One region of the Franconibacter pulveris genome, then DNA from elsewhere that is predicted to be linked to it. Evidence: predicted binding sites of a transcription regulator. Region 1 holds the regulator's gene; each other region holds the start of a gene.
What was found. Region 1 encodes CRP, which controls carbon source genes, mostly activating them, when cyclic AMP is high. Its sites were predicted from a motif close to ATGTGANNNNNNTCACAT; they were not measured.
Positions count from the first base shown of each region.

Region 1 (10,386 bases):
CGATGCCGCCCACGTCAACGCCGAGCAGCTTCAGTTTGGCGCTGAGATCCGCCCCTTCGAAGGCGTTCGCGTTGCCAAGAATATGGTCGACCGCGACCTGCGCCATTTTGTAGCCCGGCGCCACCAGCCCGTAAACACGGCTGTTCCAGCTGGCGCATTCGCCGATAGCGTAGATATCCGGGTCGGAAGTCTGGCACTGGTCGTTGATCATGATGCCGCCGCGCTGGGCGATAGCGAGATCGCACTGTTTCGCGAGCTTATCGCGCGGGCGAATACCGGTGGAGAACACAATGAAGTCCACTTCCAGTGCGCTGCCGTCGGCAAAACGCATGGTTTTACGCGCTTCAACGCCTTGCTGAACGATCTCTTGCGTATTTTTGCTGGTGTGAACTTTCACGCCCATGCTTTCAATTTTGCGACGCAGCTGTTCGCCGCCCATCTGATCAAGCTGTTCGGCCATCAGCATCGGCGCGAATTCGATAACGTTCGTTTCCACGCCTAAGTTTTTCAGCGCCCCGGCGGCTTCCAGACCGAGCAGGCCGCCGCCCACGACCGCGCCGCGTTTACTGCGACGCGCGCAGGCTTCAATGGCGTTCAGGTCTTCAATAGTGCGGTAGACGAAGCAATCCTGGGTTTCCGCGCCTTTGATAGGCGGGATCCACGGATAAGAGCCGGTCGCCATGATCAGTTTGTCGTAATAAACGCTGCGCCCGGAGCTGGAGTGAATCACCTTCTCCTGACGGTTAATGGTAATGGCGCGTTCGCCCACCAGCACTTTCACGCCGTGTTTTTCATAAAACCCTTCACGGACAAGAGAGAGTTCTTCAGCGGTATGGTGGGAGAAGTAGGAGGAGAGATGCACGCGGTCATAGGCGATGCGCGGCTCTTCACAGAAGACGGTAATGTCGAACTGGCCCGGTTCGGCTTTGTCGAGAAGGTCCTCGATAAAGCGGTGGCCGACCATGCCGTTACCGATAATAGCGAGTTTGACGTTGCTCATTTTTGCCTCGATTTCTTTTCTATTACTGCCTACCTTAACGATTCAGCACCCCCGCTTATTGATGTGGATCAATTGCCCTCTTATATACCCCTTAAGAGGTATATGTTTGATTTTCCTTTTATTTTCTAAGTTATGGAAATTTCTGGAAATTCGCGCTTGAGGATTTTCTGAACAAAAAAGAACGGTCGAGGCAGCGAGGCGCTGATTTTTTCACAAGGCATTAACAACTAAGGAAACGGACTGGAAATAGTTACGAAGGGGTGCCATGCGGAAGAGGAAAAGCGTTAACCGGGGGCGGAGCGGCGTTCATGGCTGAACGCCGGAATCTGAACAATGTCCCCTTCCAGACGGAAAGGGACATTAGGCTTATTAGTGCGCGGCGGCGGCAGCCGAGTGCTGGCGATGACGAGTCACAAAGCCCAGCGCGAAGCACATAACAAACACGACAGCGTAAAGGCCGTTAGCGGTAAACAGCGCAGCCTGCGCGCCGTGATTCGCCACAATCGGGCCGGTTACGATAAAGGTCAGCATGGTGCCGACGGTGCCGCAGGTCAGGATAAAGTTAACCAGCTTCGGCGAGGCGACTTTGGTCTGCAGCGAGCCCAGCGTAATGATGGTAGTGTAGATAGCGCTGGAGAAGAAGCCCAGCGCCAGGATGAACCACGACATGTGCTCCGGTTTGCTGGTGATGAAAAAGTACATCAGCACCGTGGCGAGGCCCGCCAGCACGGTCAGGATACGCTGCAGGTCAAAGAAGCGCAGCACGAAGCTGAACACCCACATGCCTATCATGTAAGACATCCAGAAGTTGCTCACCAGCGTACCGGCGTCATTCAGGTTCATGCCGAGGCCTTTGGTGGCGTACTCCGGCACCCAGCCGATAAAACCGAGCTGACCCAGAATGTAGCAAAGCGCGGCGATGGAAAGAAACAGCACGCCGACGCCCCATTTTTCTTTCGCAACCGGCTGATCGGCTTTCGGCGCATGTTTGCCGAGCACCGGGAAATCGCAGCCGAAAGTCAGGATGAAGATGGCGACGTAGACCAGACCGATGCAGGCATACACCCAGTACCACTCAATGGCGCGCGCCAGCAGGAAGGCCGCCACCATTGGGAAGATCATCCCGGCCATACTGAAGAAGGAGTCGGTAAACAGCAGGCGGGAACCGCGCTGACGTCCTTCATACATATGGGTGATAAGGAAGGTGCCGATAGACATGGTGATCCCGCTGACCAGGCCCAGTACGAACATCGCCGCCGAGAACAGCGCGAGGCTCTGGCTGTACATCAGGGCGGCAACGGCGACAACCATCAGCAAAAAGCCGAAACGCAGTTGGGTTTTCAGCGGCACGATCTCCATCAGCCAGGCGTTCAGGAAAATAGAGATAAGAATGCCGGCGTTAAGGAACGTAAAGGTATTGCTCATGCTGGATACAGGCAGATGGAAATACTCTGCAATGTTGCCCATCACCATGCCGGTGACGATAACCAACGCGCCGGTTAACGCGTAGGAGAAGAAACTGATCCATGTGAGTCTGATGCGGTTACTGTTAGTCATGGGGAGCCTGTGCATAGATATGTAAAGCGCGTTGACAGCGCCGTAAGCATGCGCATTTTATGCTCGAACGTGATCCAATTAAACATTGAGATACTTTTTTGCTGCAACTTATCTGTTATTACTTGAGATCTATCACATAAATTAACCGGTCAGGCTTAAGTGATAGCGACAAAGCGGGCTTTTAGCGTTACGTAAAGCCTGGTAAATCGCTGGCACGTTAAACAAACGCTCTTTAGAATCGATCCACTTGCATTCATCACTGCCCACGTAAGGAATTTTTCATGTTTAAAACGACTCTGGCGGCTGTCGCGGCTGTGTTTGCTCTCTCTGCGCTTTCTCCGGCCGCACTGGCGGCGAAAGGCGATCCACGCGTACTGCTCACCACTTCAGCAGGCAACATCGAGCTGGAGTTAAACAGCCAGAAAGCCCCTGCAACGGTGAAGAATTTTGTCGATTACGTGAACAACGGTTTTTATAACAACACCATTTTCCATCGCGTTATTCCGGGCTTTATGGTCCAGGGCGGCGGTTTTACGGCGGACATGCAGCAAAAAACCACGAACCCGCCGGTGAAAAACGAAGCGGACAACGGCTTGCCTAACACGCGCGGCACCATCGCCATGGCCCGTACCGCCGATAAAGACAGCGCCACCAGCCAGTTCTTTATCAACGTGGCCGATAACGCTTTCCTGAACCACGGCCAGCGCGACTTTGGCTACGCCGTATTTGGTAAAGTTGTGAAAGGCATGGATGTAGCCGATAAAATCGCTCAGGTGCCGACGCACGACGTGGGCCCATACCAGAATGTGCCGTCAAAACCGGTAGTTATCCTCTCCGCGAAAGTCCTGCCTTAATCTTTCCTGACGCGGGTGGCCCACACCCGCGTTTCCTCCTGCTTTCTGCGCATCTGCCAATTGCTGCTTATACTTGTGGCAAATACGGTTACGTTCAGGGAGGCGTTATGGCGAAAAAACTTACCGACAAACAGAAGGCCCGGCTGTGGGAGCGGCAAAAGAACGCCAACTTCCAGGCCAGCAACCGTCTGGAAGGGATCGATATCCCTCTTATCACCCTGTCGCGCGAAGAAGCGCTGGCGCGTATCGACGAACGGAGGGGGCACTATGAGCGATAAATTTGGCGAAGGGCGCGACCCCTATTTCTGGTCGGGCAGCGAAGTGCTGCGCAACCGGCTGAACATCCATTCTTTGCAGGACTTGCAGCACGCCGAGCGCGAGCTTACCTCGCTGCGAGCCGCCACCCTTGAGCTGGGGCCTTTGCCGCGCGGGTTGCCGCACCTGTGCGCCATCCACCGCCAGCTTTTTCAGGATGTCTATGAATGGGCGGGCGAGCTGCGCGAAGTGGATATCTACCAGGGCGATACCCGCTTCTGCCACTTCGAATACATCGAAAAAGAGGGCAACGCCCTGATGCAGGAGCTGGAGGACGAAAAGTATCTGGTCGGCCTGGAGCCTGAAGCTTTCATTGAGCGCCTTGCCCACTACTATTGCGAGATAAACGTCCTGCACCCGTTTCGTATCGGTACCGGCCGCGCCCAGCGGGTTTTCTTCGAACAGCTGGCGCTGCATGCGGGTTACAGCCTCGACTGGCGCGACGTGGATGTAACGGCCTGGAATGCGGCCAACCAGGCGGGCGCTATGGGCGACCTCGCGCCGCTGCGCGAGATCTTCAGCAAAGTGGTGAGCGAGGCGCGCGAAAGCGAGTAGAATGACGCGGTTCTTTTTTCCGGAGCCGCCATGCTACTGCTTATCGACAACTACGACTCGTTTACCTGGAACCTCTATCAGTACTTTTGCGAGCTGGGGGCGCAGGTGGTGGTGAAGCGCAACGACGAGCTAACGCTTGCCGACATCGCGACGCTGGCGCCGCAAAAGCTGGTTATCTCTCCCGGTCCCTGTACCCCCAACGAAGCGGGTATTTCGCTTGCGGCCATTTCCCACTATGCGGGCAGGCTCCCAATCCTTGGCGTTTGCCTCGGTCATCAGGCTATCGGGCAGGCCTTTGGCGCTTCGGTCGTGCGGGCGGAAAAAGTCATGCATGGCAAAACGTCGCAGATTCAGCACACCGGAGAAGGCGTCTTTGCCGGGCTGAATAATCCGCTTACCGTTACGCGTTATCATTCGCTGGTTATCGACCCGCCGACGCTGCCGGATGATTTTACCGTCACCGCCTGGACCGATCGTCAGGAGATCATGGGCATTCGGCATAAGCGATGGGATCTCGAAGGGGTGCAGTTTCACCCGGAGAGCATTCTGAGCGAGCAGGGGCACCAACTGTTGGCAAACTTCCTTAATCGCTGAATTTTCATTGCCATTAATTGATTTATTATGCATATTTTATGCTTATCTTTTCATATGCGGTTTCGCATTAACTGGATGGGCATGACATGGCGACTGAACAAACTGCAATTACCCGCGCGACTTTTGATGAAGTGATCCTGCCGGTTTATGCACCGGCGGAGTTTATCCCGGTGAAGGGCAAGGGCAGCCGGGTGTGGGATCAGCAGGGTAATGAGTATGTGGATTTTGCCGGCGGCATCGCGGTGACGGCGCTGGGTCATTGCCATCCTGCGCTGGTAGAGGCGCTGAAAACGCAGGGTGAAACCCTCTGGCATACCAGCAACGTGTTTACCAACGAACCGGCGCTGCGCCTCGGTCGTAAAATCATTGAAGCCACCTTCGCTGACCGCGTACTGTTTATGAACTCCGGCACCGAAGCCAACGAAACGGCGTTCAAACTGGCTCGTCATTACGCGATTACCCGCCACAGCCCTTACAAAACGAAAATCATCGCGTTTCATAATGCCTTTCATGGCCGCTCGCTGTTTACCGTTTCGGTCGGCGGGCAGCCGAAATATTCCGATGGCTTCGGCCCCAAGCCAGCCGACATCATCCACGTGCCTTTTAATGACCTGAGCGCCGTTAAAGCGGTAATGGACGACCACACCTGCGCGGTGGTGGTTGAGCCCGTGCAAGGAGAAGGTGGCGTTACCGCCGCCACGCCAGCGTTTTTACAGGGGCTGCGCGAACTCTGCGACCAGCATCAGGCGCTGCTGGTGTTTGATGAAGTACAGAGCGGCATGGGCCGCACCGGCAAGCTTTTTACCTACATGCATTACGGCGTGACGCCAGACATTCTGACCAGCGCGAAGGCGCTTGGCGGCGGTTTCCCGGTAAGCGCGGTGCTGGCGACGCAGGATGTGGCCTCGGCATTTCACGTCGGCTCGCATGGCTCCACCTATGGCGGCAACCCGCTGGCCTGCGCGGTGGCGGGCGCGGCGTTTGATATCATCAACACGCCGGAGGTGCTGGATGGCGTTAACGCGAAGCGCGAGCAGTTTGTACGCCACCTGCGCGCTATCGACGAGCAGTACAACCTTTTCAGCGACATTCGCGGAATGGGCCTGCTGATTGGCGCGGAGCTGAAGCCCGCTTATAAAGGCCGTGCGCGGGATTTCCTCTACGCCGCCGCCAGTGAAGGGCTGATGGTGCTGAACGCCGGGCCGGATGTGATGCGCTTCGCGCCGTCGCTGGTAGTGGAAAGCGAGGATATCGACGAAGGGATGGCGCGCTTCGCGAAAGCCGTAGCGCGCGTAACAGGCTAATCAGCCCAGACGGCGCTTAAGCCAGATGCCGTGATGCGGCCGCTGACGCCATGCCACCGAAGAGATTGTGTGCATGGTGTTCAGGTGGCCGAGAATACGGTGCACATGCTGTTCCATGACGCTCAACGCAGTATCCGGCAGCGTCTCTGGCCCCTCCAGAATGTTCGCGTCGTGGGATTCCCCCGGCGCATCATATTCCAGCCGTTGCTGGCAGCGCTGCAACGCAATTTCACAGGACTCCAGATAACGCGCCGCCAGTTCCGGCGTCAGCATATGGTGCTCGCGCGCCATCGTCGTCATGGCGTTGATATGCTCAACGATAAACTGGCTGTGCGTAACCCAAAGCTTCATATCATCCAGGTAGTGGGCGTTGAAGCCAGGTTCCTGCATCGCCTGGTTCAGCGAGTTATAAAGTGCGTTATGCGCCTGGTTGACGCGCATCCGCTGCCAGGCAAGCGGCGCAGGCTGCGGGTCGCCGCTCAGGATAAGGCGCAGCGCCTCCTGGTCCGCCTCCAGCGCGTCGTGGGCGTTCTGGCGTAGCAGCCCGCTTTGCCATTGCGGCCACAGCCAGACCATACCGCCGAAAGCGATAAAGCAACCAATCAACGTGTCGATAAGCCGGGTGACGATAAACTGTTCGCCGTTCAGCGACAGCAGCTGTAAGGAGTAAACCGCCGTCACCGTGAAGCCAATCATCGCCCAGCCGTAGTTTTTGCGGATGATAAGGTAGCTAATCAGCGTGATAGCCAGCATCACCAGCAGCATGTAGCCCTGCGGCACATGCAGGTGCAGCGTGACGCCCGCGATGATTAACCCCGCCAGCGTGCCGGCCGCTCGCTGGAGAATGCGCACCCGCGTCGCCCCGTAGCCATTCTGCGTCACAAACATCACGGTCATGAGGATCCAGTACGGTTTTGGCAGATGGAATGCGTTGCCGACGAGGCTTGCGATGCTCAGCATCACTCCCAGCCGCGCGGCGTTGCGCAGAGCGGCGGATTTGAGCGAAAGGTAGCTTTTCAGCGCCGGGAATAGCGGCAGCCGTTTCTGCCGGTCGGCCATCAGGTCGCGGGCATAGAGCGGACGCTGGGTGCGCAGGATGCGGGCGATGCGGCTGAAGTGGTATTCGCAGAAATGACCGACAAGGTTGTCCGGGTGCTGACGGGCGATTTTCTCCAGCGCGGCGATTTGCTTATCCATGGCGAAACGCTGCGGATAGCGATGGTAGAGGATGTCGTCGGCCATAACGCGCAGGCGCGCGCTAATGGTCTGTGCGTTCCAGCGGATCACCGCCTCGGCGTGGCTGCGCTCCACCAACTTTTGCACCTCCTCCGGCTGATGCAGGCTGACCGAAATATGCTCCTGCAAATCCAGCGCCATCTGGAAGGTGCGCAGCAGACGCTTATAGCCGCTCTGTTTCCCGGCCGCCAGCATGTGCAACTGTTGATAGCACTGGCTGATAAGGTCCACTACTTTTTGTTGATGCGTAAGCAGCGGGGGCAGGGCAGTTTCCGGGTCGGTATGCTGCGTCAGCAGGTTATATTTCGCTTCGCAATAGTCCGCCAACTGGCGATACAGCAGGCTTAGCGACTCGCGAAGCGGCTGCTCGCGCCACAGCCAGAACCAGAACCAGTTAAACAGCCCGTACCAGAGCGTGCCGAAAATATAGAGCAGGATAGGCTCCCAGACTGGCATGTTCCCCGCGAGGCTTAGCGTAAAAATGGCGGCGATAAGCGAAGCGGGCAGCAACCGGGCATGCAGCGAGCTTATCTCCGCCGTCACGCCAAGCAGCAGCGCCATGCCTAAAAAGATAAGCGGCAGCGGCAGATTGTTCGCCAGTAACAGTTGCACGGTAAAACTGCTGACGGCAAAGAGCGAAGCGCCGACCGCCAGACGTTTGAAAAAGCGCTTGTGGGGCGTGTCGAGCCCGGCGATGTTGCAGCAGGCAGGCACCAGCGAAAAAAGCAGGCCCTGTTGCAGATGGCCCAGCAGCAACCCAACCGCCACCGGCAGACACAGGATCAGCGTCTGACGCAGGGCGTAGTTCACTTCCGGGTGATAAATGAGACGGCGAAACATAGAGGTAAGTGTAGAAACAAAAACGGCGTGTTACCGAAGCGACACGCCGTTTTTTTATGGCGGTTTAGCGGGTGCCGTAAACCACGATGGTCTTACCGTGCGCGGAGATCAGGTTTTGATCTTCGAGCATTTTCAGGATGCGACCGACGGTTTCGCGGGAGCAACCCACAATCTGGCCGATTTCCTGACGGGTGATTTTAATTTGCATGCCGTCGGGATGGGTCATGGCGTCCGGCTGTTTCGCCAGGTTGAGCAACGTCTGGGCGATGCGGCCCGTCACGTCGAGGAACGCCAGGTTGCCGACTTTTTCAGAGGTGACTTGCAGACGACGCGCCATCTGCGAAGAGAGGCGCATCAGGATGTCCGGGTTCACCTGGATAAGCTGGCGGAATTTCTTATAGGAAATCTCGGCGACTTCGCAAGCAGTCTTGGCGCGAACCCAGGCGCTGCGCTCCTGGCCCTCTTCAAACAGGCCCAGTTCGCCGATAAAGTCTCCCTGATTCAGATACGAGAGGATCATCTCCTTGCCCTCTTCGTCTTTGATCAGCACTGCCACTGAGCCTTTAACGATGTAATACAACGTTTCCGCTTTTTCACCCTGGTGAATCAGCGTGCTCTTCGATGGGTACTTATGAATGTGGCAATGTGACAAGAACCATTCGAGAGTCGGGTCTGTTTGCGGTTTGCCAAGCACCATGCGCTGTTATCCTCTGTTTAAACTGGCTCCAAAGACGGGGCGCGGGTCCCCCATCTGGCTTTGCAATCATTATCTTCCCGCATCCCGGGAAGTTGGCTGTCCATGTCGTCGCAGCCGGTAAATTGTCTTGTCCTCTGCATACATGCATAACATCAATGTATCGCCGCAGCATCCAGACTGTTTTAGCATAGCTTTTCATGGGTGTCTTCTATTGTCTCGTTTCAGCTTGACGCAGGTCGCCCTTCCGTTGCCTCTTTCGTAACTGGCGCGTAATCTGTCAAAAATTTTTATACATCGGAGTGATGATTATGCAGGCACGAGTAAAGTGGGTTGAGGGATTGACGTTTCTGGGCGAATCCGCTTCAGGGCACCAAATCCTGATGGACGGTAATTCCGGCGATAAAGCGCCAAGCCCGATGGAAATGGTGCTGATGGCGGCAGGCGGTTGCAGCGCTATCGACGTGGTGTCTATTTTGCAAAAAGGGCGTCATGACGTTCAGGATTGCGAAGTGAAACTGACCTCAGAACGCCGCGAAGAGGCGCCGCGTTTGTTCACTCACATTAACCTGCACTTTATCGTAACGGGTAAGGCGCTGAAGGAGGCGGCTGTGGCGCGCGCGGTGGATCTCTCCGCTGAGAAATATTGCTCTGTGGCGCTGATGCTCGGCAAAGCGGTCAACATCACCCACTCTTATGAAGTGGTGGAAGCCTGACGCGGGGCGGCGTCAGCCGCCTTATTCAATTTTTTTCCCTTCCATCAATCGCTGCACCAGCGGCAGCATAATTAATTCCATCGCCAGCCCCATCTTGCCGCCGGGAACGACAAGCGTATTGATGTGAGAAATGAAAGAACCCTGAAGCATGGCGAGCAGCCAGGGGTAATCAATCCCTTCAAGGTTGCGAAAGTGGATAACCACAAAGCTTTCATCGAGCGAAGGAATGCCTTTCGCCGCGAAGGGGTTAGACGTATCCACCGTCGGCACGCGCTGGAAATTAATATGGGTGCGGGAAAACTGCGGCGTGATGTAGTTAATGTAATCTTCCATTGATCGCACCACGGAATCCATCACCGCCTCGCGTGAATGCCCTCGCTCGCTGGTATCGCGAATCAGCTTTTGGATCCACTCAAGGTTGACGATAGGCACTACGCCCACCAGCAAATCTACATGCTGCGCCACGTTGTGATGCGGCGTGACCACGCCGCCGTGCAGCCCTTCATAAAACAGCACGTCGGTAGGCTCCGGCAGCGGCTGCCAGGGCGTAAAGGTGCCCGGCACCTGGTTCCACGGCACCGCTTCATCATAGGTATGCAGGTATTTGCGCGATTTCCCCTGGCCGCTGCGGCCATACTCGATAAAGGTTTGTTCAAGCAGGCCAAAGTCGTTGGCGTCGGGGCCAAAATAGCTGATATGCCGGCCTAAATCGCGCGCCTTG
Region 1 is NZ_CM165555.1:4,263,703-4,274,088, reverse strand. It holds gene nirB (nitrite reductase large subunit NirB) at 1-1,000, opposite strand, end outside; gene tsgA (MFS transporter TsgA) at 1,370-2,557, opposite strand; gene ppiA (peptidylprolyl isomerase A) at 2,839-3,411, shown strand; gene ACU4F7_RS20250 (YhfG family protein) at 3,519-3,689, shown strand; gene ACU4F7_RS20245 (putative adenosine monophosphate-protein transferase Fic) at 3,679-4,281, shown strand; gene pabA (aminodeoxychorismate synthase component 2) at 4,312-4,875, shown strand; gene argD (bifunctional acetylornithine/succinyldiaminopimelate transaminase) at 4,962-6,179, shown strand; gene ACU4F7_RS20230 (YccS/YhfK family putative transporter) at 6,180-8,255, opposite strand; gene crp (cAMP-activated global transcriptional regulator CRP) at 8,320-8,952, opposite strand; gene ACU4F7_RS20220 (OsmC family protein) at 9,261-9,665, shown strand; gene ACU4F7_RS20215 (phosphoribulokinase) at 9,687-10,386, opposite strand, start outside.

Region 2 (10,386 bases), 2.0 Mb from region 1:
ACGTGCCGGAAAAGAGAAACCCTACCAGCCCCAGCATGAAGCAGAGCGTGCCGTAAAACATCAGCCGACGAATGTTGTCGGCGCGAATGTGCTTGCCCACGAAGTACTGCAGCGAAACCACCAGAACGGCGTTGACGGGCAGCACCACGGCGACCACCTGCTGAGCCAGCGCGCTGTCGGAAAAGGTTAAGACGTACTGGGAAATACAGATAGCGAACGACCCCGCCACCAGCGACCCCAGAAACGCCGAGCCGGTAAACCACAGCAGCCGCTGGTCGCGCCACAGCAAAGAAAGCGGCGGCGCAGCCGCAGGCGCGGAGCTGGCGCCCGCCATTGAGGAGACGCGCAGCACAAACAGCAGAATCATTACCAACGCCATCGTCGCGGTGAACGCAGCCAGCCAGAAGGGCATATTCAACCCGTAAAGTACAAGCCAGGTGGCTATCGGCGGGCCGATGGTCCAGCCGATATTGACGAAGGTGTAGTTAAGGGAAAAAATCCGCGCCCGGGCGCTCACGCTCAGGGTGTCGGAAAAATAGCTTTTCAGTACGGTGGAGAACACCGAGTAAGCGCAGTTGATGGTCGCGAAGAGCAGGACCACCAGCGTGGCGTTGCCCGCAAGCGGAATGGCGGCGAAGCCTGCGATAAATATCGCGATGGCTATCAGCATATAGCGCTTTTTATCAAAGCGGTCCGCCAGCACGCCGAAGCCTAAGCTGAACAGCACGCCGAGCGTCATGGCGAGGCTCAACGCCGCACCCACGCCATCGACAGACATCTGATAAGCCTTCGACAGATAAATCGCCATAAAGGGCAGCGTGGCGCCGCGTCCAATAGTCAGCAACAGCGAAGAGAAAAGCAGCGTGGCGGTCGAACGGTTCGTTTTCGAGAGCATTTTCTTATCTTTTTAACGGGAGGAGGGAGCGGCTGCAGAAGCCATGATTCGTTTTTTTAAGCAATAACATGCGCTTTTAAGGCTGTACACCCCAAAACGCGTTCTGCCGCGCCTTTTTGCCTCCCATAAATTAGTGATCTGTCTCTCATCATCCGATTCCGGTATGGTGAAGTATTAACAAAATTTTAATAAAGACAGGGGCAGGGGTATGACGCGTAAAGACGGGCTGCTGGCGTTGCTGGTGGTGGTGGCGTGGGGTTTGAATTTCGTTGTAATAAAAGTGGGGCTGCACTCGATGCCGCCGCTGATGCTGGCGGGGCTGCGTTTTCTGCTGGTGGCGTTTCCTGCGCTGCTCGTTGTGGCGCGCCCGAAAGTGCCGCTCTCTTTGCTGCTGGGCTATGGCCTGACCATCAGCTTCGGCCAATTCGCGTTTCTCTTCTGCGCCATTAATTTCGGCATGCCTGCCGGGCTCGCTTCGCTGGTGTTACAGGCGCAGGCGTTCTTCACCATCATCCTTGGCGCGTTTGTCTTTCGGGAGCGACTGCAGTTGAAGCAGGTGGCGGGGATAACGCTTGCGGTGTTTGGCGTGCTGGTGCTGGTTGAAGGCAGCCTGAGCGGCCAGCATGTGGCGCTGCTGGGCTTTATGCTGACGCTCGCCGCCGCGCTGAGCTGGGCCTGCGGCAATATCTTCAACAAGAAAATTATGCAGTTGCCGCAACCGCCAGCCATCATGTCGCTGGTGGTCTGGAGCGCGCTGGTGCCCATCGTCCCGTTTTTCGTCGCCAGCCTGATTTTCGACGGCCCGGCGGTGATGCTGCAAAGCCTGGTGTCGCTGGACGTCGCCACGGTGCTTTCGCTGGTCTACCTGGCGTTTATCGCCACCATCGTGGGCTATGGCATCTGGGGCACGCTGCTCGGGCGCTATGAGACCTGGCGCGTGGCGCCGCTCTCGCTGCTGGTGCCCGTCGTGGGGCTTGCCAGCGCGGCGCTGCTGCTTGGCGAAACGCTAAGCCTTTTGCAGCTGCTCGGCGCGTTGCTGATTATGGCCGGGCTGTACATTAATGTGTTCGGCTTTCGCGTTCGGCGGGCGGCGCGGGCGTAAGGATAAAAAAAGCCCGGCGACAGCCGGGCAAGGGGTTTAGCGAGAGGCGTTGTAATAGGGAACGCCTAACTCGTCGGATTTATCGCTGCCGGCGCCCCGATGGTTAAAATCAAAGGGCGACTGGTTGGTGGCGGAAGGCAGGACCATCGCATCGCGGTCCGTTTTATGGCTCAGCGCGGTGTTTTGATCCGCCATGGCGCCAGCAGAGGCCAGCGCCAGCAAAAACAGAGTAGCGCTTGCAATACGTTTCATGATTTCCTCGGTTACGTCTTCTCAGACGGCGATGATAAAACCGGCAGGCTCACGCCTGTCGCTGTTAATGATTTAGCGGATGCAGATACTTCGCTTCGCCCGGCATGTTAGTCACACGATACTTATGCGGCGGCACGGAGAAATAGTTTTTGAACGTCCGGGTCAGCGTCTGCTGCGACTCAAACCCATAGCGTTCCGCCAGATAGAGTATCGGCTCGTTGCTCTGCTTAAGCTTACGGGCGATTTCCGTCAGTTTGCGGTTACGAATGTACTGACCGAGCGAATGGCCGGTCTCTTTCTTGAACATTCTTTGCAGGTGCCATTTGGAATAGCCGGATCGCTGGGAGACTTTCTCCAGCGACAGCGGGGTTTCCAGATTCTCTTCGATCCAGTCCAAAATGCTATGAATAGTAATGGCATCATTATTGCGTCTGGACATCGTCATACCTCTTTTTTGTTAAGGCAGTACCTTTTTGAGCAGGTATTCAAGGGTTGCCACTTCTTCTGCCGTCAGGTTTTTTGTTAATTCTTGATGCAGGTTAAGCCCAACCAGCTGATGACAGGTTTCGCACAGCGATGCGCCTTCCGGCGTAAGCTTAATCAGCACGCCGCGCTTGTCATTGGGGTTGGGCAGGCGCTCTATCCAGCCCTTGCACGCCAGACGATCCAGCATGCGGGTGAGCGCCCCTAAGTCCACGGATAAGACTTTTTTCAGCTCTACCGGCGTGATGCAGACTTCGCAGCGAATGGAGCACAACACTTTAAATTGCGTCGCGGTCACATCCAGCGGAGAGAGATAATCGTTGAGCAAGCGATCCTTCTTCTGGTTCACCATGTGAATCAGACGCCCAAGAGGGATAATGTCGTTAAACAGATCGCTGGTGTTTTTCACGATAGTTGCTCAGGCAAGTAGATTAGTCACGGCAGATATTATTGCCCAGGCAAGCATAAGTCAAACGAATGAATTTACCGATCACACGATCTGTTAAAACGACTCATTTTGTCGCCATTTTGCTGCTGCGTGCGGGTGAAAAATGAGGCTTACTCACTGAAATGAACGGCTTTAATGGGTTTGCCGTATCGTTGTGATAGGTTTAAGCAGTGAATTTCTCTGTAAAGCCAGACGGGTGAAACCGGGGCGCTGCCTGCGGTGGCTTCGCCTGCTGACGACACCGCACAAAAAGAAGAGGAGAGTAACCATGGTGGATTTATTTAAGGCGCTCGGGCTTGGGCTGGTGGTGCTTCTGCCGCTGGCGAACCCGCTGACGACGGTCGCGCTTTTCCTTGGGCTTGCAGGCAACATGAGCCGTGAAGAGCGCAACCGTGAAGCGAAGATGGCCTCGGTCTATGTATTCATCATAATGATGGTTGCATGGTATGCCGGCCAGCTGGTCATGGACACGTTCGGCATTTCCATTCCGGGGCTGCGTATCGCCGGCGGGTTGATTGTGGCGTTTATCGGCTTTCGCATGCTCTTTCCGCCGCAGAAAGGGCACCACGCGCCGGAAGTGCAGAGCAAATCGGAAGAGCTGGCGCGGGAGCCTGAAGCGAGCATCGCGTTTGTGCCGCTGGCGATGCCGAGCACCGCAGGCCCTGGCACCATCGCCATGATAATCAGCTCCGCCTCCACCGTGCGCCACGGCGAAGGGTTTCCCGCCTGGGTGATTAGCGTCGCGCCGCCGCTGATTTTCCTCGTGGTGAGCCTCATTTTGTGGATCTGCCTGCGCAGCTCCGGCGGCGTGATGCGGCTGGTGGGCAAGGGCGGCATCGAGGCTATCTCAAGGCTGATGGGGTTTCTGCTGGTCTGCATGGGCGTGCAGTTCATCATTAACGGCGTGCTGGAGCTTATCTCCACGTATCATTAAGGAGCAAGGATGCGAAGCCTAATCCTGGCTTTTCTCGCGGGGTGTCAGCAGCGGAGCGCGCCGCTGGATTGGCGATAACCTGGATAAATGCTTTACCCATCCCACCTGCCGCGTTACCTGCTACGGCGCGCCGCGCCCGGCAAGTGGCGGGCGTGTCACGCGTGGGGGATACCGCGCGAGGGAGGGAAATTCACGCCCGCCCGACAGGGAACCCGTGGTTCCGCTGGCAGGAGGGCGTGATAAACGAGCCCTTAAACGCGGGCTGATTCGCTCGCGCTGTGGCTGTGCGGAGGCTGTTCTTCAAGCACCACCGGCCAGCGGCGGAAAATCACCACGGCCCAGGCCAGCGCGGCCAGCGCCGGGATGGCGCCGATATAGCCCACGGAAGACATCGAGAGATGCAGGCTCACCTGGTTGCCCACCAGCGCGCCTGCGCCAATGCCGATGTTAAAGATGCCGGAGAAGAGCGCCATCGCCACGTCGGTGGCGTCCGGCGCCAGCGCCAGCACTTTCACCTGCATGCCAAGGCCTATCAGCATAATGGCGATGCCCCAGAAGACGCTCAGCACCGTCAGGTTCACCGCGCTGGTGGCCGCAGGCAGCAGCAACAGCAGGCAGATAACCAGCACGCCGATGGCGCTGCTGATAAGCGTGGAGGCATGCAGGTTGCCGAGCTTGCTGAAGATCAGGCTGCCGATAATCCCCGCGCTGCCGAGCACCAGCAGCAGGAAGGTGGCGAAGTTTTCGCTCAGGCCGGCAATGTTCTGCACAAACGGCTCAATGTAGCTGTAGGCGGTGAAATGCGCCGTCACCACCACCGCCGTCAGCACATAGATGCACAGCAGCGCCGGGCGGCGGAACAGCACCGGCAGGCTTTTCAGCGAGCCGGAATGTTCGCTCGGCATCTTCGGCAACAGCTTCATCAGGCAGACCATGGTGACGAGGGCGCCAAGGCCGATGGCGAAGAAGGTAGTGCGCCAGCCAAAGTACTGCCCGATGATGCGCCCGATAGGCAGCCCGAGCACCGAGGCGAGCGCCGTGCCGGTGGCTATCAGGCTCAGCGCCTGGGCGCGTTTGCCCGGCGGCGCCAGGCGGATAGCGAGCGACGCGGTTATCGACCAGAAAATAGCGTGCGCGAAGGCGATGCCGACGCGGCTTATCACCAGCACCGTGAAGTTCCAGGCGAGGAACGACAGCAGGTGGCTTGCGACAAAGACCGCAAACAGCGCAATCAGCAGCTTGCGACGCTCAACCTGGCTTGTCAGCAGCATAAATGGCAGCGACATCAGCGCCACCACCCACGCATAGATGGTCAACATGATGCCCGCCTGGGCGGATTCCATGCCGAAGCTGTGCGCGATGTCTGAAAGCAGACCGACCGGCACAAATTCGGTGGTGTTGAAAATAAAAGCCGCGACAGCGAGCGTAACCACGCGCAGCCACGCGGTTTTGCGTGAAACGGTGTTGTTCATCGTCATAGGAAATATCGCGCTGGTTGAAGTTAACAAAGAAGAGAGGGCGATCTTAAAACCTTCACGGCGGGCAGTACAATATTTTTGTGATATAGATCGCAATTTTTTACCGCAGACGAAGCGGCGCGGGACGGAGCTTCACAGCAAAATGCCCGGCTAAAAGAATTTTTTGCCTCGCCTGTTGCGGCATGTCATGTTCAGAGGGCAAACAGAATAACAACAGGAGACGACGATGCAGGCTATCGACTTTTATATGGTGGATGCGTTCAGCCAGAAAACCTTCGGCGGCAACGCGGCGGCGGTATGCCCGCTGGTGGAATGGTTGCCGGACGCCACGCTGCTGGCGATGGCGAAACAGCATAACCAGTCGGAAACCGCGTTTTTTGTGCGGACCGACAGCGGCTTTGAGCTGCGCTGGTTTACCACGCAGTATGAAATTAACCTGTGCGGCCATGCCACGCTTGCCGCCGCGCACGTTATTTTTGAATACCTTGACTACCCGCACACCGAAATTCGTTTTTCCACGCGCTTTGTCGGCGAGCTGAGAGTGACGCGCAATGGCGAATGGCTGACGCTCGACTTTCCCGCCTGGGAGACAAAGCCCGTCGCCGCGCCGCCGCCGTTGCTGCTTGAGTGTCTCGGCATTAACGAGTATGAAGAAGTGCGTCTGGGGCGCGACTATCTGGTGGTGCTGAAAGATGAGGCGCAGGTGCGTAACCTGCGCCCGGATATTCACGCCATGCTGCCGCTTGAAAAAATGGTCTGCGTCACCGCGCCTGGCGAACAGTACGATTTCGTCAGCCGTTTCTTCTGCCCGGGAGAGGCGGTGGCGGAAGACCCGGTGACCGGCTCCGCTCACAGCATGCTTATTCCGTACTGGGGCGACAAGCTTGGCAAAACCACAATGCTCGCGAAGCAGGTCTCTGCGCGGGGCGGCGAGCTGCGCTGCCAGTGGAATGGCGACCGCGTGCTGATTGGCGGCCAGGCGGCGACCTATCTTATCGGCAAGGTGATGCTGCGCTAATAAAACCGCCCCGCAACCCGGCGGGGCGTTTTCTTACGGCAGGCGGGCGATATTCGCCTTAATGACCTCCACTGAATGGCGAAACTTCTCTTCTTCGTCCGGCGCGAGCTTCAGTTCAATGATCTGCTGCACGCCGCTTTGCGCCAGCACGGCGGGCACACCCGTCGCCACCTCATCCACGCCATACTCCCCCTGCAACACGCAAGAGACCGCCAGCGCCCGGTGGCTGCCGGTAAAGATATTGCGGCAGATTTCCGCAATGGTGCCGGCGATGCCGAACTCGGTGCAGCCTTTGCGGGCGTAAATCTCAAAGCCCTTGCGGCGCACATAATCCGCAAGCGCCGCTTTATCCAGCGCCTTGCCGGTTTTGCGCTGGTAGACATCGGCTATCGGCGAACCATAAACAGAAGAGTGGCTCCAGACCGGGAACTGCGTGTCGCCATGCTCGCCCAGGATAAAGGCGTCGATGGACTGCGGGCCGATATCCAGCGCCTCGGCAAGGGTGCGGCGCAGGCGGGTGGTGTCGAGCCAGACGCCGGTGCCCAGCACCTGGCCGCGCGGCAGCCCGGAGAGCTTCCAGACCTGCCAGGTAATAATGTCGCAGGGATTGGTGGCGATGAGAAAGATGCCGTTAAAGCCGTTCGCCATCATCGTCGGCACGATGTTTTTAATAATGCGCGCCGTGTTGGTCAGCTCGTCCAGGCGCGTCTGGCCCGGCTTCAGCGGGCCGCCGGAGACGGTGAGCACCGCAATATCCACATCCTCGCAGTCGCTCGCTTCGCGGGTGGAGACGGTTATCATGCCCGGCATGTAGGCTGCGGCATCGCTTAAGTCCTGGCGATGACCTTCAACACGTTCTTTATCCAGGTCCACCAGGATAAGCTCCTCGCAAATTGTCTGGTTGAGCAAGGCCCAGGCCGCGGCGGTGCCGACATTGCCGGCGCCGATAATCATCACCTTACGGGGTTTTGTGTTCATGATGCTTCCTGATTGAAGGGGGATTACCGGCAAGATTACCCTTAACGTCGGCGCGGGAAAAACGCTGATTGCGCCTTTAAGGCAAAGATAAGAAAACGCTATGGTCCAGGGCTTGCTGCAAAGAGGGAAGGGTTCGTAATCTGCTGAAAAAACTAGAAAGGTGATCGTATGTACCGCATTATTCCTGCAAAAGTGACCCAGTCTGAAAGCCAGGCGCTTATCGCCGCCCTGGACGCCTGGCAGACCGAGCTTTACCCGGCGGAAAGCAACCATCTGACCGACCTTAGCGACGCGCAGGGGCTTATCTTCAAGCTCATCCGCGGACCGCAGGACGAAGCGGTGGGCTGCGGCGCGGTGTTAGTCTCTGGCGAAGGGTTCGGCGAGATTAAGCGGGTTTATATCGATCCTCGCCATCGCGGGCAGCGGCTGGGCGAAAGGCTGCTGGCGTCCCTTGAGCAGGCCGCCGCCGCTCAGGGCTGCCATACGCTGCGTCTGGAAACGGGCATCAAGCAGCCCGCCGCTATTACGCTCTATCGCCGCTGCGGCTATGAGCTTACCGAGGCGTTCGCGCCTTATCAGCCCGACCCCCTGAGCCTGTTTATGCGCAAAGCGCTCACTCGCAGCGCGGCAGCAGCTCAGTAAACGCCTCCAGCTGGCGGGTTTTCGCGCCGCGCCGCCAGATAAGCCAGGTGTTGATCCAGCGCCACTTTTCGCCAAGCGGCCACGCCTGCACCTGGTGGCTGCCTGGCATGCTTTCAAGCATCCGTTTAGGCATCATCGCCAGACCCGCGCCGGCAATCACGCAGGCGAGCATGCCGTGGTAAGACTCCATCTCATGAATTTTGCCCGGCATGGCGTGGTCCGCCTGGAACCAGCTTTCGAAATGGCGGCGATAGGAGCAGTTAGCGCGAAACGCGTAAATGCTCGCGCCGTTTACCTGCTGCGCGCGGCGGATTTCCTCATGCCCGGCGTGGGCGACAATCATCATCTCTTCCCGGTAGACCGGCATCCCTTCGAGGCTCGGGTGCGCCACCGGGCCATCGACAAACGCGGCGCTCAGGGTGCCTTCCAGCACGCCGTCAATCATGGTGCCGGAGGGGCCGGTGGCAAGGTCGAACTGGATCTTCGGGTAGCGCTGGTTAAACATCGCCAGCACGTCGGGAATACGCACCGCGGCGGTGCTCTCAAGCGACCCCAGTGAGAAAATGCCCTGCGGCTCATCGCCCGACACTACTTCGCGCGCTTCCGCCACCAGCTCGAGAATGCGTTTGCTGTAGGCGAGAAAACTGTGCCCGGCAGGCGCAAGGCGCAGGCGCTGGTTCTCGCGGATAAACAGCTCGACGCCCAAATCTTCTTCCAGCTGGCGAATGCGGGTGGTGAGGTTAGAGGGCACGCGATGCACCCGCTGCGCGGCGGCGGTAATGCTGCCCGTTTCGGCGACCGCATTGAACATCTCAAGTTGCGTCAGGTCCATGGTATTCTCGTTTAGTGAAAGGAGTCGTCAATATTATTCACTTTTCAGAAATAACGGAAGTGGTCAGGATATAACCACACTGATGATAAAAACGAGGTTCCTATGACCATTTCACCTGCAACCCATGCGATTTCTGTTAACCCGGCGACCGGCGAAACCCTGGCGGCTTATCCGTTCGCCACTGCCGAACATGTTGAGCACGCCATCGCCCGCGTGGCGGACGCCGGGCGCTACTGGCGCACCGTGAGCGTGGAACACCGTGCGCAAAAGCTGCGGGACCTTGGCGCCGCGCTGCGGGCTCGCGCTGAAGAGATGGCGCAGATGATCACCGCCGAGATGGGCAAACCCATCGCCCAGGCGCGCGGCGAAGTGGCGAAATCCGCAGGCCTTTGCGACTGGTACGCTGAGCACGGCCCGGCGATGCTGACCACCGAGCCGACCCTGGTTGAGAACAACAACGCGGTAATTGAATACCGGCCGCTCGGCCCGGTGCTGGCGGTGATGCCGTGGAACTTCCCGCTGTGGCAGGTTATGCGCGGCGCGGTGCCGATTATTCTCGCGGGCAACACCTATCTGCTGAAGCACGCGCCGAACGTGATGGGCTGCGCGGCGTTGATTGGCGAGATTTTCGAAGACGCCGGTCTGCCGGATGGCGTGTTCGACTATGTGAACGCAACTAACGAAGGCGTCAGCGCGGTTATTAAAGACAGCCGCATTGCGGCGGTGACGGTAACGGGCAGCGTACGCGCCGGTGCGGCGATTGGCGCGCAGGCGGGCGCGTCGCTGAAAAAATGCGTGCTGGAACTGGGCGGCTCCGACCCGTTTATCGTGCTCAACGATGCCGATCTGGATGAGGCGGTGAAAGCCGCCGTGGCGGGGCGTTACCAGAACACCGGACAGGTGTGCGCTGCGGCCAAGCGGTTCATTGTTGAAGCGGGCATTGCCGACGCCTTCACGGAAAAATTTGTCGCGGCCGCGCAGGCGCTGGCGATGGGCAATCCAACGGATGAGAAGACCTATCTTGGCCCGATGGCGCGCTTCGATTTGCGCGACGAGCTGGATAGCCAGGTGCAGGCAACGCTGAAAGAGGGCGCCACGCTGCTGCTCGGCGGCGAAAAAGTGGCTGGCGCGGGCAACTACTACGCGCCGACCGTGCTCGCGAACGTCACGCCGGAGATGACGGCCTTCCGTCAGGAAATGTTTGGCCCGGTAGCGGCTATCACCATCGCGCGCGATGCAGAGCATGCGCTGGCGTTGGCTAACGACAGCGATTTCGGGCTTTCCGCCACGATTTACACCGCGGATGAAGCCAACGCGCAGGCGC
Region 2 is NZ_CM165555.1:2,294,822-2,305,207, forward strand. It holds gene ydeE (efflux MFS transporter YdeE) at 1-895, opposite strand, end outside; gene eamA (O-acetylserine/cysteine exporter) at 1,104-1,997, shown strand; gene marB (multiple antibiotic resistance protein MarB) at 2,034-2,249, opposite strand; gene marA (MDR efflux pump AcrAB transcriptional activator MarA) at 2,314-2,688, opposite strand; gene marR (multiple antibiotic resistance transcriptional regulator MarR) at 2,707-3,141, opposite strand; gene ACU4F7_RS10930 (MarC family NAAT transporter) at 3,449-4,114, shown strand; gene ACU4F7_RS10935 (sugar transporter) at 4,366-5,592, opposite strand; gene ACU4F7_RS10940 (PhzF family phenazine biosynthesis protein) at 5,819-6,610, shown strand; gene ACU4F7_RS10945 (L-lactate dehydrogenase) at 6,644-7,588, opposite strand; gene ACU4F7_RS10950 (GNAT family N-acetyltransferase) at 7,757-8,230, shown strand; gene ptrR (putrescine utilization regulator PtrR) at 8,202-9,062, opposite strand; gene sad (succinate-semialdehyde dehydrogenase) at 9,165-10,386, shown strand, end outside.
Region 2: the regulator CRP is predicted to act here: its motif matches at 5,671-5,688, upstream of ACU4F7_RS10935 (sugar transporter).

Region 3 (10,386 bases), 420 kb from region 1:
CCGTTCTTTCACGGTCTTTCAGAATACGTTCTTCCGACATAACAATGTCGGTGAGGATCTGACGCACGCGATCGATATCCGCATCGTAAGAGACGCCGATAATCAGTTCGTTGCGGCGAACCGGTTCACGGGAATAGTTAATAATGTTGCCGGCGATGATTTTCCCGTTCGGCACGACCACATACTTACCGTCGGCGGTGATAAGCGTGGTGGAGAAAATCTGTACGTGTTGCACCGTACCCGCAATGCCGCCGAGGTCGACATATTCACCGGCGCGGAAAGGCCGGAAAGTGACCAGCAGCACCCCGGCCGCCAGGTTGGACAGCGAACCCTGCAACGCCAGACCCACGGCCAGACCTGCGGCGCCGAGTACGGCGATGACAGAAGCAGTCTGCACGCCCACGCGGCCCAGCGCGGCAATCAGCGTAAAGGCAATAATGCCGTAGCGCACCAGCGCGGAGAGGAAGTCCGCAACGGTCGCATCCACATGACGCGCCACCATCACACGGTTAAGGGTATTGGAGATGGCGCGAGCCACAATCATCCCGACGATAATAATGGCTATCGCCGCCACAATGTTGACGGCATAGCTCAGCAGCAGCGCCTGGTTGCGCACCAGCCAGCCTCCCGCATTATTGATGCTGTCTACCACATTTAAATCTTCCATTCGGCACTCCTCGTAGTGTCCCCGGCCGGGTTAAAAATTAACTGCCTGAAGGACGGCAGCGAAGTGATTTAAGGGTAAACAAAACGGCGGGATTACGCCAGGCGGCAGGCAGAGGGCGGCGGGCGCAGTAGGTTGATTTAACAAAAAGAAAGGCCCGCCAGAAGCGGGCCTGAGAAAGAGTTAAGGCAATTGTTACAGAACGTCAATAGCGTTCAGTTCTTTGAATGCCTGCTCCAGACGCGTCACCATGCTGGCCTGCGCTGCGCGCAGCCAAACACGCGGGTCGTAGTATTTCTTGTTCGGCTGATCTTCCCCTTTCGGGTTGCCGAGCTGACCCTGCAGGTAAGCTTCGTTCTCTTTGTAGTACTTCAGGATACCTTCCCAGGTTGCCCACTGGGTGTCGGTATCGATGTTCATTTTGATAACGCCGTAGCTTACGGAGTCTTTGATTTCCTGAGCGGAAGAGCCGGAACCGCCGTGGAACACGAAGTTCAGGCTGTTGTGCGGCAGGTTGTGTTTCTTAGAAACATATTCCTGAGAGTCGCGCAGGATGGTCGGGGTCAGCTTCACGTTACCTGGCTTGTAAACGCCGTGTACGTTGCCGAAGGAGGCCGCGATGGTGAAGCGGTGGCTGATCGCGTTCAGTTTGGTGTACGCGTAATCAACGTCTTCCGGCTGGGTGTACAGAGCGGAAGCGTCCATATGGCTGTTGTCCACGCCATCTTCTTCACCGCCGGTGCAGCCCAGTTCGATCTCCAGGGTCATGCCCATTTTGGACATGCGCTCCAGGTACTTGGAACAGATCTCGATGTTCTCTTCCAGGGACTCTTCAGACAGGTCGATCATGTGAGAAGAGAACAGCGGTTTGCCGGTAGCGGCGAAGTGTTTTTCACCCGCGTCCAGCAGGCCGTCGATCCACGGCAGCAGTTTCTTCGCGCAGTGGTCGGTATGCAGAATCACCGGAACGCCGTAGTGCTCAGCCATCTGATGCACGTGATGCGCGCCAGAGATAGCGCCCAGGATTGCCGCCTGCTGGCCTTCGCCTTTGAAGCCTTTACCCGCGATGAACGCAGCGCCGCCGTTAGAGAACTGAACGATAACCGGCGCTTTTACTTTGGCAGCGGCTTCCAGAACGGCGTTGATGGAGTCAGTACCCACGCAGTTTACCGCTGGCAGCGCGAAGTGGTTTTCTTTAGCTACCTGGAACACTTTCTGTACGTCGTCACCCGTGATGACGCCCGGTTTTACGAAATCAAAAATTTTAGACATTTACGTAGTCCTGTATCTTCGGCCGTTAGAAAAAAGTGCGAGCCCTGACAGTCAAAGCACGCTGAAAACAACGGGCGAGGAAGCCTCGCCCGTATCAATTACTGCTTAGCGCGCTCTTCGAGCATGGCTACTGCCGGCAGTACTTTACCTTCCACGAATTCGAGGAACGCGCCGCCGCCGGTAGAGATGTAGGAAATTTTGTCCGCGATGCCGAACATATCGATAGCCGCCAGGGTGTCGCCGCCGCCTGCGATAGAGAACGCATCACTTTCAGCGATAGCGCGAGCGACGATCTCGGTGCCTTTGCGGAAGTTCGGGAATTCGAATACGCCAACCGGACCATTCCACAGAATGGTTTTAGCGTTTTTCAGGATTTCAGCCAGTTTCTCAGCGGAAACGTCGCCCATATCCAGAATCTGCTCTTCATCTTTGATTTCAGAAACAGACTTCAGGGTAGCCGGCGCGGTTTCAGAGAATTCAGTCGCAACGCGAACGTCGGTCGGAACCGGGATATCGCAGGTGCCCAGCAGACGTTTGGCTTCATCAACCAGGTCCGCTTCGTACAGGGATTTACCTACGTTGTGGCCCTGAGCGGCAACGAAGGTGTTAGCGATACCGCCGCCGACGATCAGCTGGTCAGCGATTTTGGACAGGGAATCCAGTACGGTCAGCTTGGTGGAAACTTTAGAACCGCCAACGATGGCGACCATCGGACGAGCCGGCTCTTTCAGCGCTTTACCCAGCGCGTCCAGCTCTTCCGCCAGCAGCGGGCCTGCGCACGCTACGTCGGCGAATTTGCCTACGCCGTGAGTGGAAGCCTGAGCGCGGTGCGCGGTGCCGAATGCGTCCATAACGAACACGTCGCACAGCGCGGCGTATTTCTTAGCCAAGGTTTCGTCGTCTTTCTTCTCGCCCTTGTTGAAACGGACGTTTTCCAGAACAACCAGTTCGCCTTGCGCGACTTCAACGCCGTCGAGGTAATCTTTTGCCAGGCGCACCGGGGCATTCAGCTTGTCTTTAAGGTAGTTCACTACCGGCAGCAGAGAGAATTCTTCGTTGTATTCGCCTTCGGTCGGACGACCCAGGTGGGACGTTACCATCACTTTCGCGCCCTGTTTCAGCGCCAGTTCGATGGTCGGCAGAGAAGCGCGAATACGCGCGTCGGAAGTAACTTTCCCTTCTTTAACCGGTACGTTCAGGTCGGCACGGATCAGTACGCGTTTACCTGCCAGATCCAGATCGGTCATCTTAATTACAGACATGGTGAATCCTCTCGTTGATTCTAAAGTTTTGCAGACGCAAATCGCGTCTTACCTGAAACCAATAGCTGCCATGGCTAACGTGGTGTCGAGCATCCGGTTAGCAAAGCCCCATTCATTATCACACCACACCAGCGTTTTGATGAGGTGCGCCCCACTCACCCGTGTCTGCGTGCCGTCCACAATGGCACTGTGCGGATCGTGGTTAAAATCAGTTGAGACCAACGGTAATTCCGTATAGTCAACTATACCATGAAATGCACCCTGTGCCGCTTTTTGCAGCAACAGGTTGACATCGCACGCTTTTACCGGCTGACGAACCGTGACGCTCAGGTCAATCGCCGTCACGTTAATGGTCGGTACGCGCACGGCGATGGCTTCAAAATGGTCATGAAATTTAGGGAAAATTCGGCTGATGCCTGCCGCAAGACGCGTGTCCACCGGAATGATCGATTGACTGGCGGCGCGCGTACGGCGCAAGTCGGGGTGATAAGCGTCGATAACCTGCTGATCGTGCATGGCCGAATGGATTGTCGTCACCGTGCCGGACTCAATGCCGAAAGCGTCGTCGAGCAGCTTTATCACAGGAATAATGCAGTTGGTGGTGCAGGAGGCGTTAGAGACGATGCGATGCTCCGCTTCGAGCAGCGCCTGGTTGACGCCGTAAACCACCGTTGCGTCAAGATCGTTGCCGCCGGGATGGGAGAAAAGCACTTTCTTCGCGCCCGCTTCCAGGTGCGCCATGCCATCCGCGCGGGAACCGTACACGCCGGTGCAATCGAGCACGATATCTACGCCCAGTTCACGCCAGGGCAGCGCTTCTATATTGCGCTCATGCAGCAGGCGAATGGTGTCGTTGCCGATCCACATCAGCTCCGCCTCCTGGCGCACATCCCAGGCGAAGCGGCCGTGGCTGGTGTCATATTTCAACAGGTGCGCCATGCCCGTGGCATCCGCCAGCTCGTTGATAGCCACCACGGTGATTTCAGCCCGACGCCCTGATTCGTATAATGCGCGAACCACGTTACGCCCGATACGACCGAAACCATTAATCGCTATGCGTAGGGTCATAGGTCTCCTGCAAAGCATTCCCGGATTGAGTTGGCTGACAGAGTAATGCAGCCATCCTCTGAGGGGAATCCTCGCCTGTCACAAACTGCATCTGTTTGATTATTTGTCGAACATTTAATCGACTGAAACGGTTCAGCCAGAATAATCGAAAGCCGGAATAAAAGGAACGATCGGCCGGGGAAAGCGCCTTAAGTTCTGACCTGCGTCACATTTTTAATGGAATAAATTCCATTACCCCAGCATTACTGCGCCCGGGATTGGTCATCAGAGCGACAGCTTTCACCAGAAACGGGAGGTTACGTTATAAACGTTGCCGCCTTACAATAAGAAACCGCCTGATTTACCCTGGTAAACCGCCATGTTAACTGCCCCGTTTTCCGAAAATTCGCCCGATCTCAACACGCTGCGCCTGCGTTTTCGCGGATGCCTGCTTGGAGGGGCGGTTGGCGACGCGTTAGGCGGTCCGGTGGAATTTTTGAGCCTCCCGGAGATTACGGCGCGTTTCGGCGCGCAGGGTATTACGGATTACGAAGCAGCCTGGGGCGGCAAAGGGAAGATAACCGACGATACGCAGATGACGCTGTTCACTGCGGAAGGGTTGCTGCGCGGCTGGGTGCGCGGCGCGATGCGCGGCATTGCCCCTGCTTTTACCGGCACTACCGCTCACGCCTACCAGCGCTGGCTGCTGACGCAGGGAGAACATAATCGTCATGGCCTGCTGAACGGCTTTTCGCTTTCCGGCTGGCTTATCCAGCAACAAGCCCTCTACAGCGCCCGTGCGCCGGGCGTTACCTGCCTGAGCGCGCTACGCGAGATGAAACGCTTTGGCGAACCCGCCAGTAATAACAGCAAAGGCTGCGGCGGCGTAATGCGCGTAGCGCCGGTAGGGCTGTTTTATGCCCGCCATCAGGAGAAGGACGCCGTCCGGCAGGCTTTCGATATGGGGTGCAGACTGGCCGCGCTTACCCACGGGCACCCTACCGGCTGGCTTACGGGCGGGGTACTTGCCGCGTTGGTTTTCCATCTTGCACAAGGAGAGACGCTGCACGCAGCGACTGACAGCACCATTGCGCTATTGAAAACGCAGCCCGCGCACGAAGAAACGCTTCATGCTATTGAGCTTGCGCAACAGCTAGCCCAGACGCCAACGCCGTCCCACGAGGCGATAGCGAAACTTGGCGAAGGCTGGGTAGCGGAAGAGGCGCTGGCCATTGCGGTTTATTGCGCGCTGGCGGCCCGCTCGTTTGAACATGGCGTGCTGATGGCGGTGAATCATAGCGGGGATTCCGACTCTACGGGCGCCATTGCAGGCAATCTTCTGGGCGCGATGTATGGCGTCTCGGCTATCCGGACGGCGTGGCTGGAAAACCTGGAGCTCAACAGCGTGATACAGGAGATAGCGGACGATCTACTGGAGCATAACGCGTGGGAAATATCAGACTATAGCCTCACGCCGTTTACTCAGGCGCTGCTTGAAAAATACCCGGGCGACTAAAAAGACGCATAAAAAACGGGAGGCGCCTGGCCTCCCGTTTGGTTTCGCTTTAACGAATGCGATTACAGCAGCGATTTCGCCTGGCTTACCACGTTATCCACGGTGAAGCCGAACTCGGTGAACAGCTGCTCCGCCGGCGCGGATTCGCCGAAGGTAGTCATGCCTACCACCGCGCCGTTCAGGCCGACATATTTGAACCAGTAGTCCGCGATGCCCGCTTCGATAGCCACGCGCGCGCTAACCGCTTTCGGCAGCACCGCTTCGCGGTAGGCCGCATCCTGCTTGTCGAACGCGTCGGTAGACGGCATAGAAACCACGCGCGCCTTCACGCCTTCGGCAGACAGTTTTTCCCATGCCGCTACCGCCAGCTCCACTTCAGAACCGGTTGCGATGAAGATAAGCTGCGGCTGTCCGTCGCAATCTTTCAGCACATAAGCGCCGCGGGCGATATCCGCCAGCTGCTGCTCGCTGCGCTCCTGCTGCGCCAGGTTCTGGCGAGAGAAGATAAGCGCAGTCGGACCATCGTGGCGTTCAACCGCGTATTTCCACGCGACCGCAGACTCCACCTGGTCGCACGGACGCCATGTGCTCATGTTCGGCGTTACGCGCAGCGCCGCCAGTTGTTCAACCGGCTGGTGAGTCGGGCCATCTTCGCCCAGACCGATAGAGTCGTGGGTATAGACCATCACGTGACGCTGCTTCATCAGCGCCGCCATGCGCACCGCATTACGGGCATATTCCACAAACATCAGGAAGGTGGAGGTGTACGGCAGGAAACCGCCGTGCAGGCCGATGCCGTTGGCGATAGCGGTCATGCCGAACTCGCGCACGCCGTAGTGAATGTAGTTGCCTGCAGCGTCTTCGTTAATCGCTTTGGAACCAGACCACAGCGTCAGGTTAGAAGGCGCGAGGTCCGCTGAGCCGCCGAGGAACTCCGGCAGCCACGGGCCAAACGCTTCGATAGCGTTCTGAGAGGCTTTACGGCTGGCGATTTTCGCCGGGTTCGCCTGCAGTTTCGCAATGAAATCCTGCGCTTTCTGCGCGAAGTCCGCCGGCATTTCGCCTTTCATGCGGCGGGTAAACTCTTCGGCTTCCTGCGGGAAGGCTTTGGCGTAAGCGGCGAACTTCTCGTTCCATGCGCGCTCTTTCGCGGTGCCCATCTCTTTGGCGTCCCACTGCGCGTAGATCTCTTGCGGGATCACGAACGGCTCGTGTTTCCAGCCCAGCTGTTCGCGGGTCGCCGCCACTTCCGCGTCGCCCAGCGGCGCGCCGTGGGAGTCGTGCGTGCCCGCTTTGTTCGGCGAGCCGAAGCCGATGATGGTTTTGCACATCAGCAGGGACGGTTTGTCCGTTACCGCACGCGCTTCTTCGATGGCGCGCTTGATGGCGTCCGCATCGTGACCATCCACGTCGCGCACGACGTGCCAGCCGTAAGCTTCAAAACGCTTAGCGGTGTCATCGGTGAACCAGCCTTCAATGTGGCCGTCGATGGAAATACCGTTGTCGTCGTAGAACGCCACCAGCTTGCCAAGGCCCAGCGTGCCCGCCAGCGAGCACACTTCGTGGGAGATGCCTTCCATCATGCAGCCGTCGCCCAGGAAGGCGTAGGTGTAGTGGTTAACAATGTCGTGGCCCGGACGGTTAAATTGCGCCGCCAGCGTTTTCTCCGCGATCGCCATGCCTACGGCGTTGGCGATGCCCTGCCCCAGCGGACCGGTGGTAGTTTCAACGCCTGCGGTGTAACCCACTTCCGGGTGGCCTGGGGTTTTGGAATGCAGCTGACGGAAGTTTTTCAGCTCTTCGATCGGCAGGTCGTAGCCGGTGAGGTGCAGCAGGCTGTAAATCAGCATCGATCCGTGGCCGTTAGAGAGCACGAAACGGTCGCGGTCGGCCCAGCTCGGGTTTTGCGGGTTATGGTTCAGGAAATCACGCCACAGGACTTCGGCAATGTCAGCCATACCCATCGGGGCACCCGGATGACCGGATTTGGCTTTCTGTACTGCGTCCATGCTGAGCGCACGAATAGCATTGGCAAGCTCTTTACGAGAGGACATTTTGACTCCAGATCGGATAGTTAAAGGCCACGCCTTAGTAACGACTTGACTACCACGCGTTATGGGCTACGCCCGGAAAAAGTGGCAAACAATGTAACCCAAGCGGATGGGCATGTACATGGAGCATCCTTTTGTTGCCTAAGAAATCTCTGGATCATGCTCGCAGGAAGCGCTACGGCCTCGCTCACTGCGCACTGACTTCTTTATACTGCTCATCATGCCGGTAAACTCCGCTGGCGAGGCTATACCCTTTTTATTCACTTTTGCGGAAGCACACACATGAAGATGCGCGCGATCCTGCTCGCGATGGGCGCGGCGGCCCTGCTGAGCGGTTGTCAGAACATGGATTCCAACGGCCTGCTTACCTCCGGCGCCGAGGCGTTTCAGGCTTACACGTTAAGCGATGCGCAGGTAAAAGCATTAAGCGATGAGTCCTGTAAAGAGCTGGACAGCAAGGCGACTATCGCCCCGGCCAGCAGCCAGTATGCCCAGCGCCTGAATACTATCGCCGCGGCGCTTGGCGACAACATCAACGGCCAACCGGTGAACTACAAGGTCTATATCCAGAAAGATGTGAACGCCTTCGCCATGGCGAACGGCTGCATCCGCGTCTACAGCGGGCTGATGGATATGATGACCGACAACGAAGTGGAAGCGGTAATCGGCCATGAAATGGGTCACGTCGCGCTGGGCCATGTGAAGCGCGGCATGCAGGTGGCGCTCAGCACTAACGCCGTACGCGCCGCCGCCGCTTCCGCAGGGGGCATCGTCGGCAGCCTGTCGCAGTCGCAGCTTGGCGCGCTGGGCGAACAGCTGGTCAATGCGCAGTTCTCGCAGCGCCAGGAGTCCGAAGCGGATGATTACTCCTACGATCTGTTGCGTAAGCGCGGCATCAACCCTCTCGGTCTCGCCACCAGCTTTGAGAAGCTCGCGCAACAGGAAGCGGGTCGCCAGAGCTCGATGTTTGACGACCACCCGGCTTCCGCCGCCCGCGCCGAACATATTCGCGAGCGCATGGCCGCCGACGGCATCAAATAAAAAGGCGGGGTGGCTTAACGCCCCCCGCCCTGTTGAAAAAGCCGGTTAACGCCGGCTTTTTTGTCGTGTTTTACGCGCCTTTTTTCGCCGCCTGGATGTAGAGCATTTCCAGCGCCAGCGTCGCCGCGGCAAGCGCGGTAATGTCAGACTGATCGTAAGCCGGCGCCACTTCTACAATGTCCATCCCGACGATGTTCAGATCCTGAATGCCGCGCAGCAGCTTAAGCGCGCGATCGGAGGTCAACCCGCCAATCACCGGCGTGCCGGTGCCCGGTGCGAACGCCGGATCCAGACAGTCGATATCAAAGGTCAGGTAGACCGGCATATCGCCCACAATCTGCTTAACCTGCGCCACAACGTCCGCCACGGAGCGGTCGTTAACCTGCGGCGCGTCCAGCACGGTAAAGCCGTTGTCTTTGTCGAACTCGGTGCGGATACCAATCTGTACGGAACGGGTCGGGTCAATCAGCCCTTCGTTCGGCGCAGTGTAGAACATGGTGCCGTGGTCGAATTCGCAGCCGTTAGAGTAGGTGTCGGTGTGCGCGTCAAAATGCACCAGCGCCATTTTGCCGAAGTGTTTGGCGTGGGCGCGAAGCAGCGGCAGCGTAACAAAATGGTCGCCGCCGAAAGAGAGCATGCGTTTGCCTGCCGCCAGCAGTTTTTCCGCATGCGCCTGCAGATTTTCACTCATTTCACGCGCGTCGCCGAAGGCGTAAACCAGGTCGCCGCAGTCCACCACGTTCAGGCGCTGGCGCATGTCGAAATCCCACGGGAAGCGGTTGCCTTCCCAGGCGAGATTAGTGGAAACCTGACGAATAGCCGCCGGTCCGAAGCGGCTGCCCGCACGGCCGGAAGTCGCCATATCAAACGGCACGCCGGTGATGACCCACTCCGCGTCGCTGTCGTACGGCTGGAAATTTACCGGCAGACGCAAAAAACCAAAGGCGTTGGATACCAGGGAGTTGTCGTACTGATGGCCTAAGGTGTTCATGAACATGACCTCTTGGTTACGTGAAAAAAGAGATAAAAAAAATCCCTTCCGCGTCGTTAAACCCGACGAGGAAGGGATTGATGGGTATACAGCTTATTGCGGCGGATTATCGCTGGTAATTCAGTCAGGTTCAAGCCTGTGACGCTCACGCTCTGCCTCCGCTGACGGATAACCCGGCGGATTGGGCAGGCGGCGAATAACGCCTCCCTGCCCCGTGATTCCAGCGAAACGACGCTTACTCGTCTTCCAGATAAGTGTAGCCGTAGAGTCCCGCTTCGAACTCTTCCAGGAACTGCTGCTGCAGCGCCTCGTCAAGCCCGGTCTGCTTCACCTGATCGCGGAAGTGCGTCAGCAGGGTGTTCGGATCCAACTGCACGTATTGCAGCATGTCCGCCACGGTGTCGCCTTCGTCGGAAAGCTCCACTTCCACACTGCCGTCCGGGAAGACAAAGACGTCCACCGCTTCGGTATCGCCGAACAGGTTGTGCATGTTGCCCAAAATTTCCTGATAGGCGCCCACCATAAAGAAGCCCAGCGGCGGC
Region 3 is NZ_CM165555.1:3,841,612-3,851,997, forward strand. It holds gene mscS (small-conductance mechanosensitive channel MscS) at 1-667, opposite strand, end outside; gene fbaA (class II fructose-bisphosphate aldolase) at 860-1,936, opposite strand; gene pgk (phosphoglycerate kinase) at 2,035-3,198, opposite strand; gene epd (erythrose-4-phosphate dehydrogenase) at 3,247-4,266, opposite strand; gene ACU4F7_RS18110 (ADP-ribosylglycohydrolase family protein) at 4,625-5,761, shown strand; gene tkt (transketolase) at 5,824-7,815, opposite strand; gene loiP (metalloprotease LoiP) at 8,095-8,853, shown strand; gene speB (agmatinase) at 8,924-9,844, opposite strand; gene ACU4F7_RS18130 (hypothetical protein) at 9,843-9,986, shown strand; gene speA (biosynthetic arginine decarboxylase) at 10,080-10,386, opposite strand, start outside.
Region 3: the regulator CRP is predicted to act here: its motif matches at 4,460-4,477, upstream of epd (erythrose-4-phosphate dehydrogenase).